2 regions of the Pseudoalteromonas sp. AS71 genome follow, and region 2 is predicted to be linked to the other one. Evidence: predicted binding sites of a transcription regulator. Region 2 holds the regulator's gene; the other holds the start of a gene.

Region 1 (15,531 bases), on a different contig from region 2:
ACTTTTTATCTATATTCCCAATTTTGCTTATTTACGGTGTGGGTTTAACCAATACTGTTGATAGTTTTATGGTTAATCAAATGGGGATGGAATCACCATCTCGCGTGCTACTTTCGGGCGTATTAGTTGCAGGTATGATTAGCTTAATGATGGGCGGCGAGCGCTTAATGCTGCGTGCCTTTGCTATTTTAGTGTATCCGCTTGTGGGTATATTGTTCTTTTTATCACTTTATTTAATCCCAAGCTGGCAGATGCCAGATATGACTGTGCCTGAAATAGGCAGCTTTGGTAAAACGTTGTGGTTATCGATTCCTATTATTGTGTTTTCGTTTAGCCACGCAGCGGCTATCTCAAGCTTTGTGAATGTGCAACGCGGTCATTACGGCAAACAAGCTACACACAAGTCTGAGGCGATTTTAAAGCGCACTAGCTTGCTACTTATTACCTTTGTACTGTTATTTGTATTCTCTTGCGTGCTGTCGCTTACAGGCGAGCAAATGGCAGCGGCTAAAGCGGCTAACGTATCGGTTTTATCCTACCTTGCCAATATTACTGATAACTCGTTTATTGCCACACTTGGGCCACTTGTTGCCTTTATTGCTATTACATCGTCGTTTTTGGGGCACTTCTTAGGTGCACGCGAAAGCTTTACAGGTTTAGTAACTAAGCAAACAAGCTTAAGCGCTGGCGTTACCGATAAAATTGGTGTGTTAATCATGTTTTTAGCTATTTGGTTTTGTGCTGTTAAAAACCCAAGTATTTTAGACATGATGGATCAGTTATCGGGCCCTATCATTGCGATGATTTTATTTATTATGCCAATGATTGCAGTTTATAAAGTACCTGCACTTCATAAATACCGAAATCGCTTTAGCACGCTATTTATATTAGCGATTGGCTCGCTTGCTGTATTTGCACTTTTATACAGTATGCTTAAGTAATAAAACTGTTTATACAAGAGCCCGGCTACTTTTTAGCTGGGCTTTTTTGTGTGCGGTTTATCTCAAATTGTTTTTTTATAGTCGCTCTTCAGGCATGTTATAAATTAACTAGCCTAAAAATAAAACAATTATGCACTTTACTAAACAACTCCTACTTTACGTAAGCTTGCTAACTACGCTTGTTTTAAGCCTCTTTGTTAAAGCCGATGACGCTCCCGCTATTTTATCGATGAAAGAGCGCGCTGCGTTTATAGATAAAATAACTGAGCTTAGAGTTAATACCTTAATGCCCTCGTTAATGAAGCAGCACAACACTGATATGTGGCTACTTATAAGTCGAGAATATAACGAAGATCCAATATTAAAAACAATGCTGCCTGCAACATGGCTTTCAGCCAGACGCACCACTATTTTGCTATTTGCACTTAATAAACAAGGTGGAGTTGATGCTTACGCTATTGCGCCTTATAAAATAGGTAACGTATTTAAGAAAGGGTGGGATAAACAAACGCAACCAAGCCAGTGGGAAGCACTCAATACACTTATTGAGCAATACAAACCTCGCAACATTGCGCTTAATACTTCTACCGACTGGGCACATGCCGATGGCCTTGTGCTAGGCGATTACAAAACCTTAATGGCTAACTTGCCCGCCGCTTATCACAATAAAATAATTTCTGCAGAGCCGCTTGCTGTTGCGTGGTTAGAGCAACGCATTCCTGAAGAAGTTAAAATGTATAAGCATATTGTGGCTATTGCCCATCACATTATTGCAGAGGGGTTTTCGGGTAAAACAATTACGGTTGGTCAAACAACTAGCGATGACTTGGTATGGTGGTTTAGAGAGCGCGTAAAAGAGCTAAAACTACAAACATGGTTTCATCCAAGTATTGCTATTCAGCGCGCCGATGCGAAGTCGTTCGATCATGAAGAAAGCTTTACCAATGGCTACGATGATAACGTTATACAAGCCGGTGACTTGCTTCATGTAGATTTTGGGATTACTTATTTACGCTTAAATACCGACACGCAGCAGCATGCGTATGTGCTCAAAGAAAACGAAACGAGTGCGCCTAGTTACTTAGTTGAAGCACTAAAAAGCGGTAATAAACTACAAGACATATTTACCAATCAATTTGCGGTAGGTAAAACCGGTAATGAGGTGTTAGCTGCAGCACGAAAAGCCGCTATTGATCAGGGATTAAAACCCACTATTTATACTCATCCTCTTGGCTATCATGGCCACGCTGCTGGCACTACATTAGGTATGTGGGATTCTCAGCAAGGTGTACCGGGAGATGGTGACTATCCGCTACATTTAAATACAGCTTACTCAATTGAGCTTAACAATGCTGTGTTTATAAAACAGTGGAATAAAGAAATAAGAATAATGCTAGAGGAAGATGCTATTTTTGATAAAAAGCGGTGTCTGGTATTTAAATGGCCGACAAACACAGCTATTGCTTGTAAAATAAAGCATAAAAAAATGGCGCTCATTGAGCGCCATTTTTAATTTAATTCGTTGCTATTATTCTGTATCTGGCAGGTTACGGCCATAGAATATTTCTTGCATTTCACGGGTCAGCTTTGAGCGAATTTCGTCTTCTTCGCCCTCAGATAAATCTGCCGTAGAAAGGCCGAATAAATACGTGTTTAGATCGGTTTCTTTTAACATCATTTTGGTATGGAACAGGTTTTCTTGATACACGTTCACGTCCATCATTTGGTACGCTTCTTTTGTATCTTCTGTCATGAAGTTTTGAATCGAGCTAATAGCGTGATCAATGTAGTGCTTAACACCGTTTATGTCGCGGGTAAAACCACGAACGCGGTAGTCAATTGTTACTACGTCTGATTCAAGGCTATGAATTAAGAAGTTTAACGCTTTAAGTGGCGAAATAATGCCACAAGTAGACACTTCAATATCAGCACGGAATGTACAAATACCATCATCAGGGTGAGCTTCTGGGTATGTGTGTACACAAATGTGGCTTTTATCTAGGTGCGCAACAACTGAATCAGGTAATGGGCCTGGTGCTTCGTCAGCATCGTAATTTTGCTGCTCTTCTACTGGTTCTTCTGAAACCAAGATAGTTACACTTGCGCCTTGCGGTTCATAATCTTGGCGCGCTACATTTAAAATGTTAGCACCAATAATATCAACAACTTCACCTAAAATGTCGGTTAGTCTATCTGCACTGTACTGCTCATCGATATATTCAATATATTCTTTACGTTGTTGCTCGGTCTTTGCGTAACAAATATCATAAATACTAAAGCTTAAACTTTTGGTTAAATTGTTAAAACCATGAAGTTTAAGTTTATCGAAGGGTTTGTTCATAATAAACCAACCTATAAATTAGTGGGTTCTGCACCTGCAGAATGAAAAGTTCGCGGATTTTATACGAATTTTCCTCGAGGAAAAAGCGTTATTTTGCTTGTTCTTGCACAACTTCGTGGCTATGCGTAATTTCTACTGTTTTATCAAGCATTAATGCAACCGAGCAATACTTTTCAGCAGAGAGTGAAACGGCGCGTGCAAGGTGCTTTTCAGACACATTATTGCCTTTAACAACAAAGTGTAAGTTGATTTTGGTAAACACGCGAGGGGCTGTTTCGGCGCGCTCTGCACTTAGTTGTACTTGTACATCTGAAAAATCTTGTTTGGCTTTTTTTAAAATACTAACCACATCAACTGATGAACAACAGCCAACTGACATTAAAACCATTTCCATTGGGCTTGGTGCTGCACTATCGCTGCCGCCATCAAACACAACATTGTGGTTAGAATTAGAACGACCAATAAACGTATCGCCTTCAACCCATTTTACATTTGCTTGCATTGTTATATCTCAAAAAATATTTTCTTGATTGTAAGCAAGTTAGCCGTAGTTGCAAATGAAAATGCAACGCAGGGCTATAAAATGACTAAGATTGTTGCGTTAAAGCACTATCAAAGAGGTTTTTTACTAAACCTGCAAATTCGTCTATAAAGGCATGCTGTTCAACCGTGACAGGCTGTGAGGTGATGCTGCTGAGGACTTCTTCTAAATCGTAAACTATGCCATCAACTTCACGTACAATTTGACTACGCTGCTCTGTGTTGAGGTTTGTGTGCTGCTCGCAAATAAGCATCACATTTTGTGCAATAACGTCTTCGATTAATTCCATTACTGTTGGGGCACCTGGTTTTATTTCGCCTGGCTTCTCAAACAATGCTAAATTTTGAGTTAGATACATGATCAAATCATCGTACCCTTGCCTATCTAAAACCATTTTTGTACCACCTTTGTATAATTAATTATTTTTGATTTAAGCAGAAAGCGCTGTTGATTGCTAGCTTTGCGCGTTAGCAATACAAAAAAAGCAGCCGGAGCTGCTTTTATAATAATTAAGTAGTATTACTACTTAATCTATTTTTAAGCCTGGGCTAAGTGTTGCTGGCATCGCTACTTTTTCAAGCTCTACCGAAGCAACTGGGTATGCACAGTAATCAGCTGCATAATACGCGCTTGCTCTGTGGTTGCCCGATGCACCAATACCACCAAACGGTGCTGCGCTAGATGCGCCAGTAATTGGGCGATTCCAGTTAACAATACCTGCACGAATACGACGTAAGAAGTGGTCGTAATCTGCTGCACTATCACTTAATAAACCAGCCGATAAACCAAAGGTTGTATCGTTTGCTTTATCAATGGCTTGGTCAAAGTCGTCAAAGCGGAATACTTTTAAAAGTGGTCCAAAATGCTCTTCATCTGGGAAGTCACTAATATTTGTACACTCAATAATACCTGGTGTTACAAAGCCGGTATTGGCTGTGTGCTCAAGTTCTACTAATACTTGAGCGCCAAGCTCAACAAGCTCGTTTTGCGCTTTAACCATGCCTGCTGCTGCAGCTGATGAGATCATAGAACCCATAAATGGCTGGTCTGCATCGTCATAGTTACCTACTTTAATCGCTTTAGTTGCTGTGATTAAACGCTCCAGTATCACATCGCCTTTGCTACCAGTTGGTAAAAATAGTTTACGTGCACACGTACAACGCTGGCCACTTGAGATAAACGCTGATTGAATAATATCGTGTACAACGGCTTTAGTGTCTTCAACGTCGGTAATAATAAGTGGGTTGTTGCCACCCATTTCTAACGCTAAAATTTTACCCGGTTGACCCGCAAACTGTTCATGTAAAATATGACCAGTGCGCGAAGAACCCGTAAAGAACAAGCCATCAATACCTTTGTGAGCAGCAAGGGCTTTACCCGTTTCTACTTCACCCTGTACAAGGTTAATTACACCTGCTGGTAAACCTGCTTTTTCCCACAGCTTAAGCGTAAGCTCAGCAACTTTAGGAGTCAGTTCAGACGGTTTAAACACAACTGTGTTACCCGCTAAAAGCGCTGGAACAATATGCCCATTAGGTAAGTGACCCGGAAAGTTATACGGACCAAATACAGCTACAACACCATGTGGCTTATGGCGAATCATCGCACGGCCAAGTGGCATTGCGTTTTCTACGTCGCCAGTGCGCTCTAAAAATGCTTTTTCAGAAATGGCAATTTTACCAACCATAGCACCCGCTTCTGTGCGAGTTTCCCACAGTGGCTTACCTGTTTCTTGTGCGATAGTAATAGCGAGCTCTTCGCTGTTTTCTTTTAATTGCGCTGCGAATGCTTTAATTATTTCTAAACGCTCAGTAAAGCTTTTATCAGCCCATGCATAAAACGCTTCGCGCGCTGCATTTACTGCGGTGTCTACTTGCGCCGCAGTTGCCGATGAAGCCTGCCAAATAACGTCGTTATTTGCAGGGTTTACTGAATTAAATTCTGTGCCTTGGCCTTGAGACCATTGACCATTTATAAATTGTGCAGGATGAGTCATATACTTTCTCCTAAATTAAACTGGGGTTGCGCTAACAATATCGCCAGCTTGCAAATGCAGTGCATCTGCTATTTCTTGCGATAAAATAAGGCTTTTAGCTCGATCGTCAAACGACATTGGCGCAACAGTCGCTCTAAAGTCATTAAGCTTTTCGTTAGCTAGTAACACCATGGTGTCGCCAGTCATTTGGCCTATTTCAACTTTAAAGTTATGCGCATTACGAATAGTCGCAATGTTATCTACTTTGGCTTCAACAGTTGGGCCCGCGTCAAAAATATCTACGTAGCCATTAAACGTAAAGCCTTCGCTTTTTAATAATTCAATTGCTGGGCGTGTATTGTCGTGTACCTTACCTATTACAGCTTGCGCATCTTTACTTAGCAAATTTACGTAAATTGGATATTTAGGCATTAGTTCAGCAATGAAAACCTTTTGGCCAATACCTGTTAGGTAATCGGCTGTTGGAAAATCCATTGAGAAAAAATGCTCTTCTAGCCACTGCCAAAAAGGGCTACTGCCGTTTTCGTCAGACACACCGCGCATTTCTGCAATCACTGTTTGTGCAAAACGCTCTTGATGCTGCTTTATAAACATAAAGCGCGCTTTGGAAAGTAGTTTACCGTTACAATTTTTACGATAACCATCTTTTAAAAACAATGTGCAAAGCTCTGTAGCCCCTGTGTAGTCGTTACATAGCGTTAGAATATCAACCGCTTTGTATACATCTAATGTGCGCGAAGAGTGAATCACTTTACTTAAGTGATAATGATAAAATGCATCATCAAGCCCTACTGCCGCTTCAATTGCAGACGTTCCTACAACTTCACCGGTTTCGCTATCTTCAAGAACAAACAGGTAGCCTTCGTCACCAGGTTGTGACGTTTGTTTAGCAAAAGAGCTTACTGAATGGTCGATCTTTTTTTGCAATAGTTCTTCGTTTAATGGCAAAGACGTAAAACCATGCCCTGATTCGTGGGCAATTTTCAGTAATGCTGAATAATCATTTTGCTGGATTGGGCGAAGGATCATCATGAGTCCGCTTGCTCCCTTATAAATAACGGTAAATAGGAATTGCAGGGCAAGCAGTGCTTGCCCTTAATTGGTTGGCTTAAGTCGCTTATGCGTTTACTACGCTTGCTACTGCTTTTTCAAAGCGTGCCATACCTTCGCGAATGTCCGCTTCAGGAATTACTAAAGATGGAGTGAAACGTATTACGTCTGCACCAGCAACTAATGACATAAGGCCTTGCTCAGTCCCTGCCACTAAAAACTCTTTTGCACGACCTTTATATTGCTCGTTCACTACTGCACCAATTAATAAACCTTGGCCACGGATTTCGCTAAATACGTTGTATTTTTCGTTAACCGCAGTAAGTAGTTCATTAAATAATGCTGCTTTAGCTTTTACGCCAGCAAGTACTTCTGGGGTATTTACTGTATCAAATGCAGCTTCTGCAACAGCACACGCAAGCGGGTTGCCGCCATAAGTAGAACCATGAGTACCTACTTTAAGATGCTGTGCAATTTCAGTTGTTGTGATCATAGCGCCAATAGGGAAACCGCCGCCAAGTGCTTTAGCTGAAGTTAAAATATCAGGTACTATGTTTAAGCCTTGGTATGCGTATAAATCGCCAGTACGGCCAACACCTGTTTGAACTTCATCAAAAATAAGCAGTGCGTTATGTTTAGTACATAAATCGCGAACGCCTTGAGCAAACTCGTCAGTCGGCGAAACAATACCGCCTTCACCTTGTAGAGGTTCCATCATTACGGCACATGTTTTGTCGCTAATAAGCGCTTCAAAAGCAGCTAGGTCGTTGTAATCACAATGTACAATGTCGCCAGGCTTAGGACCAAAACCATCTGAATAGGCAGCTTGGCCGCCAACGGTTACGGTAAAGAATGTACGACCGTGGAAACCTTTGTTGAACGCGATGATTTGTGATTTTTCTGCGCCAAACTTATCAAGTGCAAAACGACGCGCTAATTTAAGCGCTGCTTCGTTTGCTTCTGCGCCAGAGTTGGCAAAGTAAACTTTTTCAGCAAATGTCGCATCAACCATTTTTTTAGCTAGGCGAAGTGCCGGCTCATTGGTCATTACATTTGATAGATGCCAGATTTTTTCGCCTTGCTCTTTTAATGCGCCTACTAATGCAGGGTGGCAATGGCCAAGACAGTTAACTGCAATACCACCAGCAAAGTCGATAAACTCTCGACCTTCTTGATCCCATACGCGAGAACCTTCGCCTCGAACAGGAATTACGCTTGAAGGTGCGTAGTTAGGAACCATTACGTGATCAAATAATTCGCGATTGACTGTCATTTTATTTCCTCTTAATTGTGAGCAACACAAAACATCAAAATAGGTGTTTGGTTAATATTTGTAACCAACTTTATAGGCAAGATCAGTAACCTGATAATTGCGCAAAATTGCTTTGTGGTTCAATTTTCAGACGCACATTATTTCAGAATTACTTATATCTGTCTCGTTAAAAACTTTCATGTATCCCTTGAAAATAAAGGGCTAAAGATATTATTTCATAGATAGTGAATAACTATTTGCATAACTATTTATGCTTATTTTTAGGCAACTAACCGCATGAGCACCGAGGCGCGGACGCTTTAATCGGCAAATATGCAATATAACAATAGAGTGAGAATGAATGGTTAGTCGCAAAAGAATTAACAAAAAATTCAGATTTTTAGTCAATTTGAATAGCTAAATTGGTAAAATTACTCGATTGGAGGGTTTTTAGTTCCGTTTTAGTGAACTTAAAGTACGAAAACCAGCTTAGAGTTTCGTCAGGTTCAATAAGTTGATGCTCTTTTAAATTAAGGTATTGAGAGTAGCAACGTGCCTTTAGCATTACTTGTGTTAACGGCAGTAATGTATCGCCCTTATCTACCCCATTTACTAGCTGCTGCATTACACCTTTAAACAGTAAATATTTAAAAGCCATTTTGTCTATTACTTTGGCGCTTACTTCTATCGACTTATTGCTAAGTAGAGTGGTTAAAAAGAGCGGGTCGGGCTGTAGCTCTAATAATGCGGTGTGTAAATCTTTTTGGTTTTCATTTCGGGCTAACTGCACTTTACGTTGCCATACTTTCTCAAACGTTTTTAAGTACAAACGCACCAATGCAATTCGTCCTACATCTAAAAGCATTCCAAGGGTAAATGCATGGACGTCATTCACATTATTAATTTGTGCAATTTTTTGCGCTGCAATCGCGTTTGCCATCGCGCTGTCGCGTAGCCGGCGTTTTAATAATGAAAATGGCTCGGTGCTATGTGGCATCCAATGACGGGCAGCAAATGTAGGAATAACGAGCTGTAAGTTATCAAGGCCAATATAACGAAGGGCGAGCGATGGCTTATCTACTTTTACAGACGTGTTTTTACTACGTTGATTACGATAGTAAGGTAAATTAACGAGCGTTACTAACTCCCTACCCAACCAGCTTAAATCATTAACCAATGGCTCTAAACGCCCTACCGATGCCGACTTTACAGCTAATATATCGAGTATATTGGCAATGCCATCTTCAATGCCTATGGTGCTATGAATCACGCCATCTATATCTTCGAGCTGCTTATATATAGCTGTTTCAATTGTTTTGTGTAGTTGCTCACTCGCTTGAGCGCGATACTTATGATGTGCAGTACTGCTTTGCTGGCGTTTATTCTGTGCGGCCACTTCAACCTGAAGCAAAGTACGTTGCTTCATCGGTTCGCCGTAATCTATATCTAATGTATGAATGAAACCAATTTGCTGATGCGCAAAGCTGTGCCCAAGCAATAAGTCATGAGCCCGTTGGCTTAATATTTTGGCAGTACGCTGTTGCGCTTCAAGTTCAGTCATGACATCCATTAATAAAGTATTAAATGCTCTGTGTATTATAACATTAGAAGCGAGTTAAAAAGTTATCAAGCAGTTCTAAGCCTTGATCAGTTAGAATAGCTTCGGGGTGAAACTGCACACCTTCGATTGCTAATTCTTTATGAAGCAATCCCATAATTTCGTCAAACTCGCCTTGCTCAGTCTGAGTCCATGCTGTTACTTCAAGCTCTTTAGGTAGAGTTTGTGCTTTAACCACTAAAGAATGATAACGACATACCGTTAACGGATTGGCTAAACCTTTAAACACACCTTTATTAGTGTGAACTATGGGTGATGTTTTACCGTGCATAACCTTTTTAGCACGAATTACATCTCCCCCTAAAGCTTGCGCGATAGTTTGATGCCCCAAGCAAATCCCTAGAATAGGGTATTGTCCTTTTAGTTGCTCAACAACATTTAATGAAATACCCGCTTCGTTAGGCGTGCATGGTCCCGGCGATAACACGATGTGCTGCGGGTTTAACTGTTTTATTTGTGCAATGCTTAGCTCGTCATTACGTTTTACTAAAACGTCTTGATCTAAACGCTGAAAATATTGCACTAAGTTGTAAGTAAACGAATCGTAGTTATCGATCATTAACAGCATTACACAACAAACCTTATAAATTATTGACCACTTACTTCACACAAATGGTACTAAGCGCTGCATTCTACCACTATTAACTAGCCAACATAAATTAGCAAAAAGCGTTAAAAATTAACTGTTTTTGCTAAAAGTTCTTTAAAGTCTTTAGTGGGTACTGGTTCACTTAACCCGAACTCTGGTTAAGAGATTTATTAACGTATTAAATCATGGTGATATTTAAACTTATTCTCTCAAGTCAGAGATTCCTTGCACCTTGAGCAATAATATCGAGCTTTAAGCTTTTCGCGAGTAGTTAACACACCTTTTAGGCTGTATACCCCAACAATAAATTATTGACCCCTAAAGTACGTGCGTTTATTGATCGCTCTATTAAACACTTTAGTGAAATGCCTAACTGAGCAAAATAAACAGATTGTTTGTGCTGCATCAAATTAGCGGCTCAATGGTTGAATTATATCTATATAAGCCCCAGTGTATTATATGAAAGGCAGTAATTCACTCATACAACTCACTTACTTGTGAGCTCATTTATATCCTATTAAGGAGCGAATATGTTAGGCGAAGACCACTCATTAACTAATGACTTTCCAGAGTACTTAAGGACAATTGCCGAGTTAAATGAAAGCGATACTGAATTTGCAAAAAAAGCAGATAAGTACGACAAGCTAGATAAAGAAATTAGAGTGTTAGAGCTCAAAGATGCGCCCATAAGCGATGAGCAAATGCATCAGCTAAAACATGAACGTACAGAATTAAAAGATTGGCTATACGAGCGCTTGCAGCAAGAGCAGTAATGCAGCTAAAAAAAGAGCTCACTGACAAGTGAGCTCTTTAGATCAACCATAAGGATTTTTTCTAAAACTTTACAAAGCCACCCACAGATTTCATAAATATAGTACTTGGGTTAATAACATCTTTGCGTTTCTAGCAAGTGCTATCGGTAACACCGGTAAGTAAAACTGATTTATTTATGTTGCTTTATCCTAACTTTGTTCTCGCTATATTAGCAGCCCCCCTACCGCTGAAATTAGGTCAATAATCGAATCAGTTTATCTAATCAATTGATAAAGCTAAGCCTATGTTAGTTAATATAAAAGCATTCCTTTAAGAGGAAGATGAGTGTTTAAGCTGAATATTTTTTATGCTTTTATTTGAATTACTCAGCAATCATAACTATTGTTTTTAAACCACCTTAATAGTAGTATTTATCATATAAATACACTTTTCGAGAAATAACATGAAAGTTTTAGTTACTGGCGGCATGGGTTACATAGGTAGCCACACATGTATTGCATTGCATGAAGCAGGTATTACACCTGTTATTTATGATAACTTGTCTAATGCAAGTGCGCGGGTACTTGACCAACTCGAAAAGATTACAGGTACTCGGTTTGAGTTTATTTTGGGCGACATACAAGACGAGCAACAGTTTAAGCTCGCTCTAAAACACACTAAAGCCGAAGCTGTCTTTCACTTTGCAGCTTTAAAAGCCGTTGGCGAATCTACCGAGCAACCGCTGCGTTATTATCAAAATAACGTGTCGGGCACATTAAGCATGCTACAAAACATGCAAGATGAAGGCGTTAACCATATTATATTTAGCTCATCGGCTACAGTATATGGCGAGCCAGACTACCTCCCTATTGACGAAAAGCATCCTATACGCGCAACGAACCCTTATGGTTGGACTAAAGTCATGGTTGAACAAGCCATGCAAGACGTATGTAATGCCAACAGTCAATTTATGGGTATTGCGCTTCGTTACTTTAACCCAGTAGGTGCACACCCAAGTGGTTTATTAGGTGAAAGTCCTAATGGTATTCCTAATAACTTAATGCCATTTATTGCCCAAACTGCAGTAGGTAAACGTGACGTGGTTAATATTTTTGGTGACGACTACGACACCGAAGATGGCACAGGCGTGCGCGACTATATTCATGTTTTAGATTTAGCTAAAGGTCATGTTGCGGCATTTATGCAGCATAAAACAGATACCGCCTTTCATGCTTACAACTTAGGCACAGGGCAAGGTTATTCTGTGCTTGATATGATCAACGCATTTAGCGTATCAGCCAATAAAGATATTCCGTATAAGATTGCACCGCGCCGAGCAGGTGATATTGCCTGTAACTACGCCGATGCTACAAAAGCGCAAAACACACTTAACTGGTACGCAGAACTAACACTTAGCGACATGACAAACGACACATGGCGCTGGCAAACTAATTACCCAAGTGGGTTGGAGAGTTAATATGGCTTTATTAGAAAGTACTCACAGACGTAAAAATCCGCTAACGGGTCGTTGGGTATTAGTGTCACCACATCGTAATAACCGTCCATGGTTAGGCGCAACAGAAGCCGTTAACGAAAACGTATTACCAAAACACGATGAAAACTGCCCACTTTGCCCAAGTAATACCCGTGCAAATGGCGACAGTAACCCTGATTATAAATACACACACGTATTTAGAAATGACTTTGGTGCACTCACACCTAATGCCAGCGAGCAATTACAAAGCTTAGAATCAGACAGCGATTTATTTATTGCCGACGAAGCCAGTGGCGAATGCCGCGTAATTTGTTTTTCGCCAGAGCATAATAAAACACTACCAGAGCTTAGCCAAAACGCATTGCACGAAGTAGTAAAAACCTGGAAACAAAATTACACAGAGCTTGCACAGCAGTACGAATGCGTACAAGTTTTTGAAAATAAAGGCGAGATCATGGGTTGTTCGCAACCTCATCCTCACGGCCAAGTATGGGCACATTCGCATTTATCAACCGAAATAGAAGCCGAAGATAACCAGCAGCTTAACTATTATAAAAAGCATGGCACAGCCATGCTTGCCGATTACGCGCAAAAAGAGCAAGCAGATCAAACACGTGTTGTATTTGAAAACGAACATTGGCTTGTTGTTGTGCCATTTTGGGCAGCGTGGCCGTTTGAAACAATGCTAGTAACTAAAGATAACATTCAAAACTTTAGCCAGCTAAACGATGCGCAAACCGACTCTTTGGCTCAGGCACTTAAAGTATTAACCACTAAGTACGACAACGTATTTAATTGCAGCTTTCCCTACTCAATGGGTTGGCACAATGCACCGGCTAATAGAGGCTCTGATGAGCAACATTGGCGTTTGCATGCCCATTTTTATCCGCCGCTACTTCGCTCTGCTACTGTTAAAAAACACATGGTAGGCTACGAAATGCTAGGCGAAAGCCAACGCGATTTAAGCGCAGAAACTGCTGCTTCTATTTTAAAAGCAGCCAGTACAACACACTATAAAAATACAGCAGGACACACAGATGAAGCTTAACGAATTCCAACAACAATTTTTGTCACTGTATGGCGCGCCTGCTCAAGGTATTGCAGCAGCACCGGGCCGTGTAAACCTCATTGGCGAATTTACCGACTACAACGACGGTTTTGTTTTACCGTGTTCGTTAGAGTTTCGTACCCAAGTAATGTTTAAAGAGCGCGACGACAATATTATCACTGTGCATTCTTTAAATTACCCAGGCGAAAAAGACAGCTTTAGTGTTGATGAAGAAATCACTGAAGGCCAATCGCAATGGGGTAACTACATTCGTGCTGTTACTTACGTTCTTAAAAGAGCGGGTTACACTCTGCGTGGTGCCGACCTACTAATTGACAGTAACTTACCGCAAGGTAGTGGCTTGTCGTCATCGGCCGCACTAGAAGTTGCTGTAGGCGGTATGTTTAACCATATTGCACAGCTTGGTTTACCGCCAGAGCAAATTGCGCTATTTGGCCAAGAAGCCGAAAACGACTTTATGCATTGCCAATGCGGCATTATGGATCAGCTTATTTCAGCCAAAGGCGAAAACGGTCATGCGCTATTAATTGATTGTGAAAACCTAGCAACTAAATCAGTTAAAGTTCCTGATGATTTAAATATCGTTATTGTTAATTCAAACTACCCGCGTAAATTAGTTGATAGCGAATACAACCAGCGCCGTATTGACTGCGAACAAGCTGCTGTAAAAATGGGTGTAGAAACACTTCGCCAAGCAACCATGACTGCCCTGCAAGCAGTAAAAGCGACATTAAGCGAAAACGAATATAAACGTGCACACCACGTAATTAGCGAAAACGACCGTGTAATTGCAGCAACAACTGCACTACAAAATAACGATATGGATGCACTTCGCACGCTAATGGCAGCATCGCATCAATCACTTAAACACGATTTTGAAGTAACCGTACCTGCAACCGATGGTCTAGTAGAGATTTGTAAAGAAGCCATGGGCGATCGCGGTGCAGTACGTATGACGGGTGGCGGCTTTGGTGGCGCAATTGTATGTTTGTGTCGTGATGCTGAAGTACCACTAATTAAAGCAGCGGTTGAGCAGCACTACTTTGAACGCTTTAACTTAAATGCTGATATTTATGTATGTTCAGCGGGCTCAGGATTACAAATTACGTCTTTTTAAATAAAACTAAGGAATAAGCATGGCAAAGGTTAATTGGGGAATTATTGGGTGTGGCAATATAGCTCACACCTTTGCTAAAAGCATTGCGCATTGTAGTGATGCACAGCTTATTGGCGCGGCATCAACGAGTATGCAGCGCGCTAAAGAATTTGCCACACCATACAATATCCAAGACTATGAGAGCTATCAAGCTCTTATGCAGTGCCCAAATATAGATGCCATATATATTGCTAATACGCACGATCAACACTTTAAAACTATCGCCCAATGCTTAAAACACAATAAGCACGTGCTAAGCGAAAAACCAATTACCGTTAATGCTAAGCAGTTGCAAAGCCTCACTAAGCTTGCCAAGCAACAAAACTGCTTTTTAATGGAAGGCGTTTGGATGCGGTTTTTACCAGCCATAGTAAAATTACAACAACTCCTAAGAGAAGATGTTATTGGTAATGTGCACAGTGTTAATGCCAACTTTAGTTTACCTGGCAGCTTTGCAGACACTCACCGATTAATGAACCCTGTAACAGCGGGTGGCGCCCTGCTCGATTTAGGTATTTACCCTATTTCGATTGCTGATGTGGTATTTAATAAAGCCCCTGAACACATCAAATCCTTTGTACATAAAAGCACAACCGGTATTGATGAGCGAAGCACTGCTTTAGTTGATTACGGTAACGGGCAATTTGCATCTCTTGCCAGCGCATTACAACAAAGTGGCCCCACAGAAGCATGTATTAATGGTGAGCTTGGCTATATTCGAATACCTCAA
Region 2 (15,531 bases):
TCGTCGTATGTACGGTGATGACCAAGAAAATATTTACTACTACCTAACGCTTATGAACGAGAACTACCATCAGCCAGCTATGCCAGAAGGCGCTGAAGAAGGTATTCGTAAAGGTATTTACAAGCTTGAAAGTTACGAAGGTAAAAAAGCCAACGTACAGCTATTAAGCTCAGGTACTATTATGACTGAAGTACGTAAAGCCGCTGCGATTTTAAGTGAAGAGTATGGCATTGCGTCTGACGTGTTCTCTGTAACGTCTTTCAACGAATTAACGCGTGAAGGTCAAGATGTTGAACGTTTCAACATGCTTAACCCTGAAGGCGAGCAAAAAACAGCATTCATCACAAGCATGTTAAACGACTCTGTGACTGTTGCAGCAACGGATTACATGAAAAACTACGCAGAACAAGCGCGTTCATTCATTCCAAGCAGCAACTACAAAGTGTTAGGCACAGATGGTTACGGTCGTTCTGATAGCCGTGAAAACCTACGTCGTCACTTTGAAGTTAACGCGGGCTATGTTGTAGTTGCTACGTTATCTGAACTTGCTAAACGCGGTGAAGTTGAGAAGTCAGTAGTTGTTGAAGCACTTAAAAAGTTCAACATCGACACTAACAAACTTAACCCACTGTACGCATAAGAGGTTTGCAATGAGTATTGAAATTAAAGTACCTGATATTGGTGACGACGAAGTAGAAGTAACCGAAATATTAGTAAGCGTTGGCGACAAAGTAGATGTTGACCAATCATTATTAAATGTTGAAGGCGACAAAGCATCAATGGAAATACCTGCTTCTCAAGCGGGTACAGTGAAAGAGATTAAAGTAAACGTTGGCGACACCGTTACAACGGGCTCTTTAGTATTTTTGTTTGAAGGCGAGAGTGAAAGCACTGGTGAAGATACTGCGCCAGCCGCTGCTCCAGCTAAATCTGAAGAGGCAGCACCTGCTGCTTCTACAGGTTCTTCAACTAAAGAAGTAACCGTACCAGATATTGGCGATGATGAAGTTGAAGTAACTGAAATCATGGTTGCTGTTGGCGACACCGTTGAAGAAGAGCAATCTATCTTAAACGTTGAAGGCGACAAAGCTGCAATGGAAGTACCTGCTCCATTTGCCGGTACAGTTAAAGAAATTAAAGTAGCCGCTGGCGATACAGTTAAAACTGGCTCATTAGTGTTTGTTTTTGAAGTAGCAGGAAGTGAATCTGCAGCACCGGCTAAAGAGTCTGCTCCTGTAGAAGCGCCAGCTGAGAGTTCAACAGCAAGTTCAGCACCAAGCACTAAAGAAGTTAATGTGCCAGATATTGGTGGTGATGAAGTTGAAGTAACTGAAATTATGGTTGCAGTTGGCGATACGGTTGAAGAAGATCAATCAATCTTAAACGTTGAAGGCGACAAAGCGGCAATGGAAGTACCAGCTCCATTTGCAGGTACAGTTAAAGAAATTAAAGTAGCTGCTGGCGATAAAGTATCGACAGGCTCATTAATTTTTGTATTTGAAGTTGCAGGCAGCGCGCCGGCAGCAGCATCAGCACCAGCTGAAAAATCAGCACCTGCAGCAGCGGCTAAAACTGAGTCGGCACCGGCTCAAGCAGCACCTGTAAAAGCAAGTAATGAAAGCTTCACAGAAAACAGCGCGTATGCTCATGCATCACCTGTTGTTCGCCGTTTAGCGCGTGAGTTTGGTATTAACCTAGCTAACGTTAAAGGCACTGGTCGTAAAGCCCGTATAGTTAAAGAAGACGTGCAAAACTATGTTAAAAATCTAGTTAAGCAAGTTGAATCTGGTCAATTATCAGCAGGTAGTCGTGCTGGTGGTAGCGAGCTTGGTCTTATTCCATGGCCTAAAGTTGATTTTGCTAAATTTGGCGAAATTGAAGAGCAAAAGCTGTCTCGTATTCAAAAGCTATCAGGCAAAAATTTACACCGTAACTGGGTACAAATCCCGCATGTTACACAGTTTGACGAAGCTGATATCACAAGCCTTGAAGTATTCCGTAAAGAGCAAAATGTGCTTAGCGAGAAGAAAAAGCTGGGTGTTAAAATTACACCACTTGTGTTTGTAATGAAAGCAGCTGCAAAAGCACTTGCTGAATTTCCAAAATTCAACTCATCGCTTTCTGCAGACGGCGAAAGCTTAATCCTTAAAAAGTACATTAACATTGGTGTTGCAGTTGATACGCCAAACGGTTTAGTTGTACCAGTGTTTAAAGATGTTGATAAAAAAGGCATTATTGAACTATCACGCGAATTAATGGAAGTATCTGTTAAAGCACGTGACGGTAAGCTTACATCGTCTGATATGCAAGGTGGTTGTTTTACTATTTCTAGCCTTGGCGGTATTGGCGGAACGGCATTTACGCCGATTGTTAATGCGCCAGAAGTTGCTATTTTAGGTGTGTCTAAATCTGAAATGAAACCTAAATGGAATGGTAAAGAATTTGAACCGAAGTTAATGGTTCCACTTTCTATGTCATACGATCATAGGGTAATTGACGGAGCATTAGCTGCACGCTTTACTGTGACGTTAGCGAGCTACATGAGCGATATTCGTCAGTTAGTGATGTAACCAATTTAATGAAATTGGTGTACGTAATTAAATAAATTGAATCAAATCCCAGCCAGTTGTTTTTAGCTGGGATTTTTAGCATTTGCAATGATACAATCTTTGTACATATTGCATCACTTTATGCGCTGCTCTGAATTTCTGCCTTGCAGAAACACGGCAGTTAAATTTTAGGGCAGTGTCCCGTTCAAACAATTAAGGTAAAAGCATGAGCAACGAATTAAAAACTCAAGTTGTTATACTAGGCGGTGGTCCTGGTGGTTATTCTGCGGCTTTCCGTGCTGCTGACTTGGGCTTAGAAGTTACATTAGTAGAATCTCGTGGAACATTAGGCGGTGTATGTCTTAATGTTGGTTGTATCCCTTCAAAAGCACTTTTACACGTAGCTAAAGTGATTGATGACGCAGCTGAAATGTCATCTCACGGTGTTACTTTTGGCGCACCAAAGATCGATCTTGACCAAGTACGCTCTTGGAAAGATTCTGTCGTTGGCCAGTTAACTGGCGGACTAGACGGAATGGCTAAAATGCGTAAAGTAAAAGTTGTGTATGGTTACGGCAAATTTACTGGCAGCAATACTTTAGTAGTTGAAGGCGAGAAAGACGCTACAACTATCACGTTTGATAACGCGATTATTGCAGCAGGTTCTAAACCAGTTAACTTACCTTTCATCCCAGAAGATGACCGTGTAATTGATTCAACTGGCGCGCTAGAACTTAAAGACGTACCAGAAAAGCTACTTGTACTTGGTGGTGGTATTATCGGTCTTGAAATGGGTACGGTTTACCGTGCGCTAGGTTCTGCAATTGATGTTGTAGAATTTGCTGATCAATTAGTACCAGCAGCTGATAAAGACATTATCAAAATTTACCAAAAATACGTAAGCAAAAAATTCAACGTAATGCTTTCAACTAAAGTTGTTGGTGTTGAAGCTAAAGAAGACGGCTTATACGTAACGTTTGAAGGTAAAAACGCACCAGCAGAACCAGTACGTTACGATAAAGTACTTGTTGCAGTTGGCCGTACTCCAAACGGTAACTTACTTGATGCTGAAAAAGCGGGCGTAAACGTTGATGAGCGTGGCTTTATTAATGTTGATAAGCAATTACGTACTAACGTAAGCCATATTTTTGCAATTGGTGACTTAGTTGGACAGCCTATGCTTGCGCATAAAGCGGTTCATGAAGGTCATGTTGCTGCAGAAGTTATTTCTGGTCAGAAGCATTTCTTCGACCCTAAATGTATTCCTTCAATAGCGTACACAGACCCAGAAATCGCTTGGGTAGGTGTTACTGAGAAAGAAGCAAAAGAGCAAGGCTTAAAAGTTGAAACTGCGGTATTCCCGTGGGCAGCATCTGGTCGTGCAATTGCATCTGCTCGTACTGAAGGTTCTACTAAACTTATCTTTGATAAAGAAAGTGGCCGTATAATCGGTGGTGCTATGATCGGTATTAACGCGGGCGAAATGCTTGGCGAAATCGGTTTAGGTATTGAAATGGGTGCTGATGGTGAAGACTTAGCGCTTACAATTCATGCTCACCCAACATTGAATGAATCAATCGGCCTTGCAGCTGAAATTTTTGAAGGTTCAATCACTGATTTACCAAACAAAAAAGCAGCTAAAAAGAAGTAATTTAACTTCTTAGTATTTGCTTAAAAAACCCAACTTCGGTTGGGTTTTTTTATGTCTATTTTTAACTTAGATAAATATAAGATTAAATAACAAGAAGTCGTTACAATGCGCGCTTAATTAATTGAAGGTAAATACAGTGAAAAACTCAGTTTTAGCATTACGCGCTCAACAAATAAGTGAATCTCGTCGAGAGTTTAATGCTCGAGGCGGTAAATTAGATCGCTGTGAACAATGCCTGATTGCTAAGCACTACTGTATTTGCAAAGGTGTTGAGCATGCAGATTGTAAGGCCGCTGTGTGCTTACTGATGTATCATAATGAAAGCTTTAAACCTTCTAATACAGGGCGTTTAATTGCTGAAATAGTGCCAGATAACCACGCATTTAGATGGGATAGAACAGATCCTAACCCCGCTCTTTTAGCTTTAATAAATGATTCGCAGTATCAGCCTATGGTCGTCTTTCCTGCTGAAGATGTAGAAGAGGGCAGAGCCATTACAGAAGTGAGTATTGAATCAGGTAAAAAGCCGCTATTTATATTCTTAGATGGTACGTGGCGCGAAGCTAAAAAAATGATTCGCAAAAGCCCTTATTTAGATAACTTGCCTGTACTTTCTGTTACTGCTGATAAACTATCTGATTACCGATTACGTGTAGCCCCTCATGCGCATCAACTAGGCACTGCTGAAGTGGCTATTATGGTATTAGCACTTGCGGGCGAAATGGATGCATCGACAAAATTAGAGCAGCATTTTATTAAGTTTCGTGATGCGTATTTATTGGGTAAGCGCAATAAAGGCCGACCGCTAGAAGGTTAATTTTACGAAGTTAAGCAAATGCTTGCTGATTTTTTAAGTGAGCAAGTGCTTTATTTTGAATTGCTCTGAAGCCTTCTTCAGATGTTAATTGTAAAACAGTGTTGTACAGTTGGCTTATATTGTTGTGCACCTGAATAAATGAGATGCAGTCTTCACCAATCATATCCTTTGCTTCCTCAACTCGTTTTAAAAAGTAACCGCTAATGTCTATTCTGCCATTAAATTGAGTAGTTGCTATAGCATTCGATATTCTATTAAGCTGATAACTAAATTCATCAGGTCGGGCACCTTCCCCCCATTTACTAATAGAAATATCGCCTTCTAACTGGATAATTACGTTAAGTATGTTTTTAAACTCACTCATTGGCATATTAAAAAAGTTATAACCTTTAGGGTTAAATAAAGCTTTATATGGATTTACGCTGGGAGTTTGGGCAGTAAAAATACCAATTGGTTTTGCTGTACTTGTGTCTGATACTTTATATAAAAAGGTATTGCTTTGAGGTGTTTTAAAATTCATATCCATTGAGTATTTTTAATTTATGCGTTATTTAGTTATCGGCGCAATTAATAAAAAACTTAGCGAAGTTTAAAATATTAATGAAGTATTTGGTGGTATTAATATTGAATGGCTGGAATGCGGTATTACCCAGTAAAAATTAGTGATAGTTGCTTGGGTCTTTACTAAACCTAAATTTTAGACAAAGAAAAGCGCGCTCTATTTCTAGGCGCGCTTGCGGAATCTTCTAATTTTCTGCATCCTGCAATTGAACTTAATCAACTCCAATTTTCACTAATCCATGTTTATTACTATATTACTTTTTAGTTCTATGTAATGTAGACCATCCGGGCCTGTATCCTTAAATTCCTGAACATCCTGTAGGGTAAATACTATTACCAAATCCTAAATTACACTTCCTAGTGTATCCCTATTTTAACCAATCCATTGTGTTGCCTTGAAGGCCTGTCCATTTATTCCTTCAACATCCTGTTAAACAACTTAGCCGCGTTGTTATCCTTTTCGCATCTTCCTGACGCTATCCTTTTTACAACATTGCGTTGTGATACTCATCCTGAGCCTGTCCTAAAATCCGTGTTGTCCTGGTAACCTAATCATTGGTTGGTTGAGTAAGCAATCCATTTCCTTTTACTCAATAAGCATCATTGCTTGGTTGATGCGTAAATTATAGTGCAATAGAGCAACCAAAATAGGGATAAAACTACATTCAATTAGTATTTATGCAATAGTAATAATATAAAAGCTCTTTTAATACAGGTGGTTAAGTGTGTTTTTGTATGTTTTTATCTTGATTTTTACTCATTAGCTGTCACATCCGTGAGACATCTCTTACACGGCATTTCCTTTTTGGGCGTTATTTACATATTTACATTTATTTAAAGTGTGCACTTTTTGAATGAGCGCGGTAGAATTCGATGATAATAACAATTATTTAGGTGAAATAATGAAGACAGTATTTACACTTGTTTTGGGATTAGCAGCATCGGCACCAGCCTTTGCAAGTGACGTTGTTAATATCTATTCTTTTCGTCAGCCGTTTTTGATTCAGCCAATTTTAGAAGATTTTACAAAACAAACGGGAATAAAAACCAATGTAGTTTTTGCTAAAAAAGGGTTAATTGAGCGTGTTAAACGTGAAGGTAAACACAGTAAAGCCGATTTAGTATTAACCTCTAATTTTAGTGCGCTTATTCAATTAGAAGATTTAAAATTAACACAAACTATAAAAAGTGACGGTGTAAATAGTAACGTGCCTGCAGCTTTTCGTGACGGTGATGGCCAATGGGTCGCGCTTACTAAGCGAGTGCGTAATGTCTATTCATCAAAAGAGCGAGTTGGTGCGTTACCTGAACTCACTTATGAAGATTTAGCAGATCCTAAATACAAAGGACAAATTTGTACGCGATCTGGCAAACATCCATATAACTTAGGTTTAGTGGCTTCTATGATTGCACACCACGGTGAAGCGCAAACCAAAGAGTGGCTTGAAGGTGTTAAGGCTAATTTAGCACGCAAACCTCAAGGTAACGATCGTGCTCAAGTTAAAGCCGTTAAAGAAGGTTTATGTAACTTAGCATTAGGCAATAGTTACTATCTTGGCAAAATGCTAGAAGATAAAGAGCAAAAAGGTTGGGCTGAGGCCGTAAATATTAACTTTCCGAATCAAACTAATCGTGGCTCACACATAAATGTTTCGGGTGCGGTTATTACCAAATATGCTAAAAACCCTGAAAATGCATTAAAGCTCATCGAGTATATGACCGATAGCAAAGCACAAAACATGTATGCCTCGTTAAATATGGAGTATCCAGTTAAGTCGGGTGTTGAACTATCAAGTTTGGTTGCCTCTTGGGGTAGCTTTAAAGAAGACAGCTTGCCACTTGATGAGATTAGTAAGTATCGTCCGTTAGCACTTAAGCTAATTGATGAGGTGAAGTTCGATCTTTAATGACTAATAAATTTAAGCTGTCTAAATGGCAGCTCTTTGCGTGGTCGACAGGCTTAATTCTATCGGCCCCGTTGTTTTTTCTTCTTTTTGAATCTCTACAAGGTAGCTCTGAGGTGTTTTCTCACCTGTGGGATACCGTGCTTTGGGATTACATAACTAATACCGTATTGCTTGTTTTAGGTGTTTGCGTCCTTAGCTGCGCCATAGCTTTGCCACTTGGGTGGCTAACGGCTTACTGTAGTTTCCCGGGTAAAAAACAGTTTGAATGGGCTCTTATGCTGCCCCTTGCTATGCCCACCTATATTATTGCCTATGTATACACTGATTTATTAGATTATGCGGGCCCGGTGCAAATAGCACTGAGAGAATGGTTTGGCTGGCAATCGCCTAATGACTATTGGTTTTTTGATATACGTACACTGCCCGGTGCCATCGTTATGCTTGCCTTGGTTCTTTACCCGTATTTATTTTTAATTTTTAAAACGGCCCTTCGCGAGCAGTCATTCAAATTAGTGCAAGCTAGCCAGTTAATGGGGTTATCTCCTTGGCAAAGCTTTTTTAAAGTAAGCTTAGTGCTCTCTCGTGGGGCTATTGTGGCGGCTCTTGCGCTTATTAGCATGGAAACCATGGCTGACTTTGCAACAGTGAGTTATTTTGCCGTGAGTACATTAACAACCGCCGTATACGATACGTGGTTTGGTTATTACTCACTTACAGCGGCCGCTAAAATATCGGGTGTGATGTTATTACTGTTATTTTTAGCATTAATGGCAGAGCGCTTTAGTCGTCGTAATCAAGCGGTATTTGAGCGCCAATCAAGCGTAAATAGTGAATCTCTCTATGTATTAAAAGGAAAGTCAGCTTGGCTATCAACGGCCTTTTGCAGCTTTATTTTACTTATCGCGTTTGTAATTCCTATTGCAGTACTTATAAATTACGCCATTACCTACTTTGATAAAGCATGGAATGTAGAGTTTTTTAGTTACGCTTGGCAAAGTTTAAAAGTGGCAGGGGTTGTGAGCCTAATAACGATTACGTTGAGTATTTTTGTTGTTTTTTATCAGCGTGTGGCAAAGCAAACGTATCCGCTTGTTCCTGGGCGTTTAGCAAGCACAGGCTATGCGTTGCCTGGCACGGTACTCGCTATTGCGGTTTTGTTACCCCTTACATTATTAGAGAACACCATTAACACAGCGCTCGAGCCGTATAATTTAGATATTGGCTTACTGCTTACAGGTAGCATTCTTACTATTATTATTGCTTACATTGTTAGGTTTTACGCCATTGCACACGGAGCAATTGAGTCGAGTTTTTTACGTATTAGCCCATCACTTGATATGGCAAGCCAATCAATGGGTAAAAGCCAAGGGCAAACGCTGCGTTTAGTGCACTTACCTTTACTGCGAAGAGGATTGCTTACTGCTGCGTTATTGGTATTTATTGAGTGTATGAAAGAGTTGCCGGCTGCGCTATTGCTCAGACCGTTTAATTTTGAAAGCTTAGCTACTCATGTATTTCAGTATGTGAGTGACGAGCAATTAGAGCTTGCTTCAATATCGGCTTTATTTATTGTTATTGTTGGGTTTATTCCTTTGTATTTTATTAATCGTTCTATGGAGCAGCGTAGTTAAATGAGTAGTTTAATTTTACAAGGCGTGAGCTATCACTATAACGGCACAAAGGTTATCCACGATTTAGATTTAACGGTGGGTAAAGATGAAATTGTTTGTCTACTTGGAGCGAGTGGGTGTGGCAAAACGACCACGTTAAAAGCGATTGCAGGTTTAATTGAAGCTAAGCAAGGGTCTATTTTTATAGACGGTAAATTAGTGAGTGATGAGCAATCGTTTGTCTCGCCTGAGCACCGTAACATCGGCATGATGTTTCAAGATTATGCGCTGTTTCCGCATTTAACGGTGGCAAATAATATCGCATTTGGGCTTAGTAAAATGAGTAAAGCTCAAAAGCAGCAACGCGTTGATGAAATGCTTAAGCTTGTACATTTAATTGGCTGTGCTGACAGGTTTCCACACCAGTTATCGGGTGGTCAACAGCAGCGTGTAGCTATTGCTCGTGCATTAGCTTATAAGCCTAGTTTATTGCTACTTGATGAGCCCTTTTCAAATATCGACACACAAGTACGCTTTGAATTAATTGCTGATATACGTCGAATTATTAAGGCAACTCGAGTATCTGCTGTATTTGTTACACATTCAAAAGAAGAGGCATTTGCCTTTTCAGATACACTTGCCATTATGCATCGCGGTAAAATTGAGCAACAAGGCACGCCTGAGCAGCTTTTTGCAGCTCCATGTTCAAAGGAGGTTGCAGAGTTTCTGGGTCAAGGCATATACTTGAGTGCAGAAGCATTAACAGCAACTGAATATAAAACACCATTTGGTTTAGTCGAATCTTATGTTGAGAGTAAACATAACGTAAGCGTCGGGCTTATATATGTACGCCCCCATCAAATAGAATTAGTGGCAGATAACCAAAGTGACAAATTCAGCAAGCGAGCTACAATCATAAGTCGTCGCTTTATTGGTTCGGCGTATGTTTATTCGGTTGTTATTGATGAACAAGAAATTGAAGTTGCTGCACAATATGGCCAGTCATTTGAAAATAATGAGCAGGTTATAATAAAAATAAAACCTCACACGGTGAATTTTTTCGAATCGTAATTAATTTGTTATTCGCTGTGTTTTTATCTGTAAAACTAAGGAATAACAATGGCGCAAGCGCAATCAGGGATTTGTGCTGAAGCAAACTTACACGGTTTGCACTTATTTTTTAATGTGTTTGATGGTCAAGATGAATCACTTCGCGCAAAGTTAAAACAAGTAAGCGCCATTGAAGAAGAGTTTAGCGATCAATTTTCAGAATCAATGCTCTCTTGTATGGTTGCTATCGGTGCGCAATATTGGCCGCATATCCTCCCTGAATACATCCCAAGCGAATTACAGAGCTTTCCTAATATAAACCATAGCGATCATCAAATGAGCGTACAACCGTGCGATTTATTTGTACAAATTCGCTCTGACCGTGAAGACGTTAACCATTTATTTGCGCTGCAAGTTTTAAAATTATTTGCCCCCGATGTTGAGCTGGTGGAGCAAATTCGTAATTTTCGCTTTTTAGATGGTCGTGATTTTAATGGTTTTATTTATGGTGGCGATACAGCTCATGGAAGAAAAAAGCGCGCTACGGCTTTAATTAGTAACCCTGGTAATTTTGAAGATCAGGGAAGTTATATTCATGTACAGCGTTATAAGCATGACTTAACTATGTGGCAGCACTTATCATTGAGCGAGCAAGAACAAATAATGGGGCGTACGCGCCTTGATAACACACTAATTACCCCCGCAATTGAAACCAGCCATGCTTCGCGAAGTGAGCTAAAAGACGAAGACGGACAATCGCTACTATTAAATCAGAGCATGCCTTATGGCGATGTGTATGAGCAGGGAATGTTATCAATTACATGCGCTTGTACGGGTACCGCATTTGAAAAAGTACTTAATAGTCGTTTAGGGGAAGGGGATTGTTACGACCACTGGCTTGATTTTACTCAAGCCGATATGGGTTCTGCTTTCTTTGCGCCTTCAGTCGGGTTTTTAAAACAAATTTAGTTTGCTATTAAACCGTATCAAATAAAATGCGAACACGTTCAAGTGTTACATCTATTTCAGATATTTTAGCAGGAGCGATAAAAATAGTATCGTCGCCTGCAATTGTTCCTAGTACGCCATCTGCTTTACCTAATGAATCTAATAAACGCGCAATAAGCTGAGCAGCACCTGGACTGGTACGAATGATGATCATCATTTCGTTGTGCATAATGTCGATTACTAATTGGCGTAATGGGCTTTTAGCCGTAGGTACACCCATTTCAGCAGGTAAGCAGTAAACCATTTCTTGCTTGGCATTACGTGTGCGTACAGCGCCAAATTTACTTAACATGCGTGATACTTTACTTTGGCTTATATTGTCAAAGCCTTGATCTTTTAACGCATCAACTATTTCGCCTTGAGATCCAAAATTTTCTTCTTTTAATAGTGATTTAAATGCTTTTACCAGTGCTTCTTGTTTATCTTGTGGTTGCATAGTCTTTATTCGTTTTTGTTATTTATGCTGCAAATTCTACACAAAAATGAATAATTATGCAGCAGTTGTTTAGTTAACTTGCCAGTTTGATGCGTTAAATCACAAAAGTTTACGACTATGGTCGAAAATATACTTGAAATAGACAGGATAAATTTGTTTTTAGTCGCTAATTTCATTATCTTAAGAGCCACAAATGTTTCCTACCTCAAATTACGGAGAATTCCAATGAAAGTTGCTGTATTAGGTGCTGCAGGCGGTATCGGCCAAGCGTTATCTTTATTATTAAAAACAGGCTTACCAGCTGGCTCTGAATTATCACTTTATGATGTTGCACCAGTAGTACCAGGTGTTGCGGTTGACCTTTCTCACATCCCAACAGATGTTAAAGTAGCAGGCTTTGGCGCAGACGAATTAAACAAAGCGCTTGAAGGCTCTGATATCGTTCTTATCCCAGCGGGTATGCCACGTAAACCAGGTATGGATCGTGCTGATTTATTTAATGTAAATGCTGGCATCATCAAAACTTTAGCAGAAGGCATTGTTGCTAGCTGTCCTAAAGCGTTAGTAGGTATTATTACTAACCCAGTAAATGGCACAGTTCCAATTGTTGCTGAAGTATTCAAAAAAGCAGGTACTTACGACGCTAAACGCGTATTCGGTATTACTACGCTTGACGTTATTCGTTCAGAAGCATTTGTTGCTGAACTTAAAGGCGTAGACGTAGCAACTGTTAAAGTACCAGTAATTGGCGGTCACTCAGGCACAACTATTCTTCCTCTACTTTCTCAAGTTGAAGGTGTTTCTTTCACTGATGAAGAAGTTGCTGCACTTACTCCACGTATCCAAAATGCGGGTACTGAAGTTGTAAATGCTAAAGCCGGTGGCGGTTCAGCTACATTATCAATGGGCGCAGCTGCTGCTCGTTTTTGTATGTCTTTAGTTAAAGGCCTACAGGGTGAAGAAGTGGTAGATTACGCTTATGTTGCTATTGAAAATGGCGATGCAGAGTACTTTGCTCATCCAGTACGTTTAGGTAAAAACGGCGTAGAAGAAATTCTTTCTTACGGCGAACTAAGCGCATTTGAAACAAAAGCAAAAAATGACATGCTTGAAACACTGAAAAAAGACATCAAAGAAGGTGTTGATTTCATGGCGTAATAGCCAATTTAAGCAACAAAAAAGCCTGCATTTGCAGGCTTTTTTATTGCTCAGAATTAATTTCACACTGTGTAACTAGTTAAAACTAGTGGTCGCGGTCAACCGCAATACGTGCAAGGCTTATAAGTGCTTGCTTATAGTCAGACTCAGCTAAAAAGTCTAAACACGCAATAGCTTTGTCAGCTTCAAGCTCAGCTTTTTGCATTGTAAATTCAAGCGCATTAGTTTGCTTTAGTGCCGATAAAATTTCTTCTAAATACTCCATACCATTACTGTGCTCTATTGCATCACGAATAAGCTGTGTTTGCTGCTCGCTACCATGTTGCATGGCATAAATAAGCGGAAGGGTTGGTTTGCCTTCAGCTAAATCATCACCAATGTTTTTACCCAACTGCTCAGCATCTGCATTGTAATCAAGTACATCATCTACTAGCTGAAATGCAGTACCTAAATGCATACCGTACAGGTTTAGTGCATCGAGAGTACTTTGGTCTTGCTCAGTAATAATGGCAGCAAGCCCTGTCGCTGCTTCAAACAACTTAGCTGTTTTAGAGTAAATAACCTGCATATAACTGGCTTCGGTCGTATCTGGGTCGTTGCAGTTCATTAACTGCAATACTTCACCTTCAGCAATAATGTTTGTTGCATCGGCAAGTACTTGCATAACCTGCATTTTGCCAAGGCCAACCATAAGCTGAAATGAACGAGTGTAAATAAAGTCACCAACCAATACGCTAGCAGCATTACCAAATTCAGCATTTGCTGTAGGCGTGCCACGTCGTAAGTTTGATTCATCTACAACATCATCATGCAATAGCGTTGCTGTATGAATAAACTCAACAATTGTTGCAAGTGTTATGTGATCTTTACCCTGATAACCGAGCGCCTTGGCTGCTAAAATCGCCAGCATTGGACGAACGCGTTTGCCGCCACTGCTAACTATATATAAACCAAGCTGATTAACTAACGCCACATCTGAGCGCATTTGCGCATGTATAAGTTGATTGACGTCATTCATATCGCTTTCGATTAACGCCTGGATAGCTTTTATATCCATTGATCTCCGAGCCAATTTTTATGTGTGAACGGCGCAGATTGTACAACAAAAAATGCACTAGCTCGATATTTTGTGACGATTGATTGAAAAAACACTATTAAAGTACTTAATTTAGACTGAATTGGCCAAGATAACTGATTAATTGATAATCAATATACAGTTTGTGGTGTGCTTAGATATTAAGCTGTGAGGGTCATATTTGAGTACATTAATTTATTTCGACTAAGAGTTAAAAAGCGCTTGGCAAAAGGGCTAATTAATATAAAATGGGGTAAATATTGAATTGCTCTCAAAGCAGCTACTTTTTATTCATTTTAATTACAAAATAGGCTTGCTAGTTATTTCGCGTTAGCGTAAACTTCGCGCCCTATCGAAGAATATTTTAGTTGCGCCGATTTGAGGGTGCACAGACGGAGTTAATTATGTACGCGGTTTTCCAAAGTGGTGGTAAACAGCATCGTGTGACTGAAGGTCAAACGATTCGTCTTGAAAAATTAGACGTTGAAACTGGTGCGGCAGTAGAATTTGATTCAGTACTTTTAGTTGCTGATGGTGAGAAAATCGAGATCGGTGTACCGTTCGTAAACGGTGGCAAGATAACAGCTGAGGTTGTTTCACATGGTCGCGGTGAGAAGATTAAGGTTGTTAAATTTAGACGCCGTAAGCATTCTCGTAAGCAAATGGGCCATCGTCAATGGTTCACTGAAGTTAAAATCACTAGCATTAGCGCTTAATTAGAGGTACTTAGAAATGGCACATAAAAAAGCAGCTGGTAGTACTCGTAACGGTCGCGATTCAGAAAGCAAACGCCTAGGTGTTAAGCGTTTTGGTGGCGAATCAGTTCTAGCGGGTAGCATCATTGTTCGTCAGCGTGGAACTCGTTTCCACCCTGGTACTAACGTAGGTATCGGTAAAGATCACACTATCTTCGCAAAAGCAGATGGTAAAGTTCAGTTTGAACAAAAAGGTCCTTTAAACCGTAAATACGTAACTATCGTAACTGAGTAATCAGTAAGGTAGTTAAAAACCCCGCCTTTGCGGGGTTTTTTGTTTTGTAGTCAGTCAAAATATATACCCAAGCCTGCATTTGTGTTGGCTTGGGTATATAATAGAGTTATTAAACAAGCCAATCCCTAAAGTGAGTAATCATGAAGTTTGTAGATGAAGTAGAAATTCGCGCAGAAGCTGGAGACGGTGGCAGCGGCATCGTGTCTTTCCGTCGTGAAAAATATGTTCCAGATGGTGGACCAGACGGCGGTGACGGTGGAGACGGTGGTAGTGTTTATCTACAAGCTGATGAAAACTTAAATACCCTAATTGATTATCAGTTTGAGCGTTTCCATAGGGCTGAACGTGGGACTAACGGTCGTAGCCGTAACTGTACAGGCCGAAAAGCCGACGACTTATTTGTTATGGTGCCTGTAGGCACACGCATCATGGATGTTGATACCCAAGAGGGACTTGGCGACTTAACTCAACATGGTCAACGAATTTTGGTTGCAAAAGGTGGTTTCCACGGCTTGGGGAATGCACGTTTTAAATCAAGTACTAACCGTGCACCTCGTCAAAAAACATTGGGCACACCTGGTGAAGTACGTAACTTAAAATTAGAGTTACTATTATTAGCTGATGTAGGCTTACTCGGATTACCAAATGCAGGTAAATCTACGTTTATCCGCAGTGTATCTGCAGCGAGACCAAAAGTAGCTGATTACCCATTCACGACG

What was found. Region 2 encodes ArgR, which controls arginine synthesis, uptake and breakdown. Its sites were predicted from a motif close to ANTGAATANNTATTCANT; they were not measured.
Region 1: a site for ArgR is predicted at 8,378-8,395, ahead of WNY98_RS12205 (aspartate aminotransferase family protein). Genes of this name have one in related genera too.

What each region holds. Positions count from the first base shown of each region.
Region 1 covers NZ_JBBMQZ010000014.1:117,983-133,513, reverse strand. Annotated here, with positions in the region: gene WNY98_RS12240 (aromatic amino acid transport family protein) at 1-941, shown strand, start outside; partial or broken gene WNY98_RS12235 (M24 family metallopeptidase) at 1,072-2,416, shown strand; gene speD (adenosylmethionine decarboxylase) at 2,470-3,282, opposite strand; gene WNY98_RS12225 (OsmC family protein) at 3,371-3,784, opposite strand; gene WNY98_RS12220 (DUF3802 family protein) at 3,870-4,217, opposite strand; gene astD (succinylglutamate-semialdehyde dehydrogenase) at 4,350-5,819, opposite strand; gene astA (arginine N-succinyltransferase) at 5,835-6,851, opposite strand; gene WNY98_RS12205 (aspartate aminotransferase family protein) at 6,937-8,142, opposite strand; gene WNY98_RS12200 (HDOD domain-containing protein) at 8,522-9,682, opposite strand; gene WNY98_RS12195 (aminodeoxychorismate/anthranilate synthase component II) at 9,726-10,307, opposite strand; gene WNY98_RS12190 (YdcH family protein) at 10,859-11,101, shown strand; gene galE (UDP-glucose 4-epimerase GalE) at 11,545-12,558, shown strand; gene WNY98_RS12180 (UDP-glucose--hexose-1-phosphate uridylyltransferase) at 12,560-13,624, shown strand; gene galK (galactokinase) at 13,614-14,762, shown strand; gene WNY98_RS12170 (Gfo/Idh/MocA family oxidoreductase) at 14,782-15,531, shown strand, end outside.
Region 2 covers NZ_JBBMQZ010000007.1:30,441-45,971, forward strand. Annotated here, with positions in the region: gene aceE (pyruvate dehydrogenase (acetyl-transferring), homodimeric type) at 1-640, shown strand, start outside; gene aceF (pyruvate dehydrogenase complex dihydrolipoyllysine-residue acetyltransferase) at 651-2,570, shown strand; gene lpdA (dihydrolipoyl dehydrogenase) at 2,776-4,200, shown strand; gene WNY98_RS06890 (tRNA-uridine aminocarboxypropyltransferase) at 4,337-5,017, shown strand; gene WNY98_RS06895 (hypothetical protein) at 5,028-5,543, opposite strand; gene WNY98_RS06900 (Fe(3+) ABC transporter substrate-binding protein) at 6,481-7,485, shown strand; gene WNY98_RS06905 (iron ABC transporter permease) at 7,485-9,116, shown strand; gene WNY98_RS06910 (ABC transporter ATP-binding protein) at 9,117-10,166, shown strand; gene WNY98_RS06915 (Dyp-type peroxidase) at 10,215-11,114, shown strand; gene argR (transcriptional regulator ArgR) at 11,122-11,589, opposite strand; gene mdh (malate dehydrogenase) at 11,815-12,747, shown strand; gene ispB (octaprenyl diphosphate synthase) at 12,833-13,804, opposite strand; gene rplU (50S ribosomal protein L21) at 14,227-14,538, shown strand; gene rpmA (50S ribosomal protein L27) at 14,555-14,812, shown strand; gene cgtA (Obg family GTPase CgtA) at 14,953-15,531, shown strand, end outside.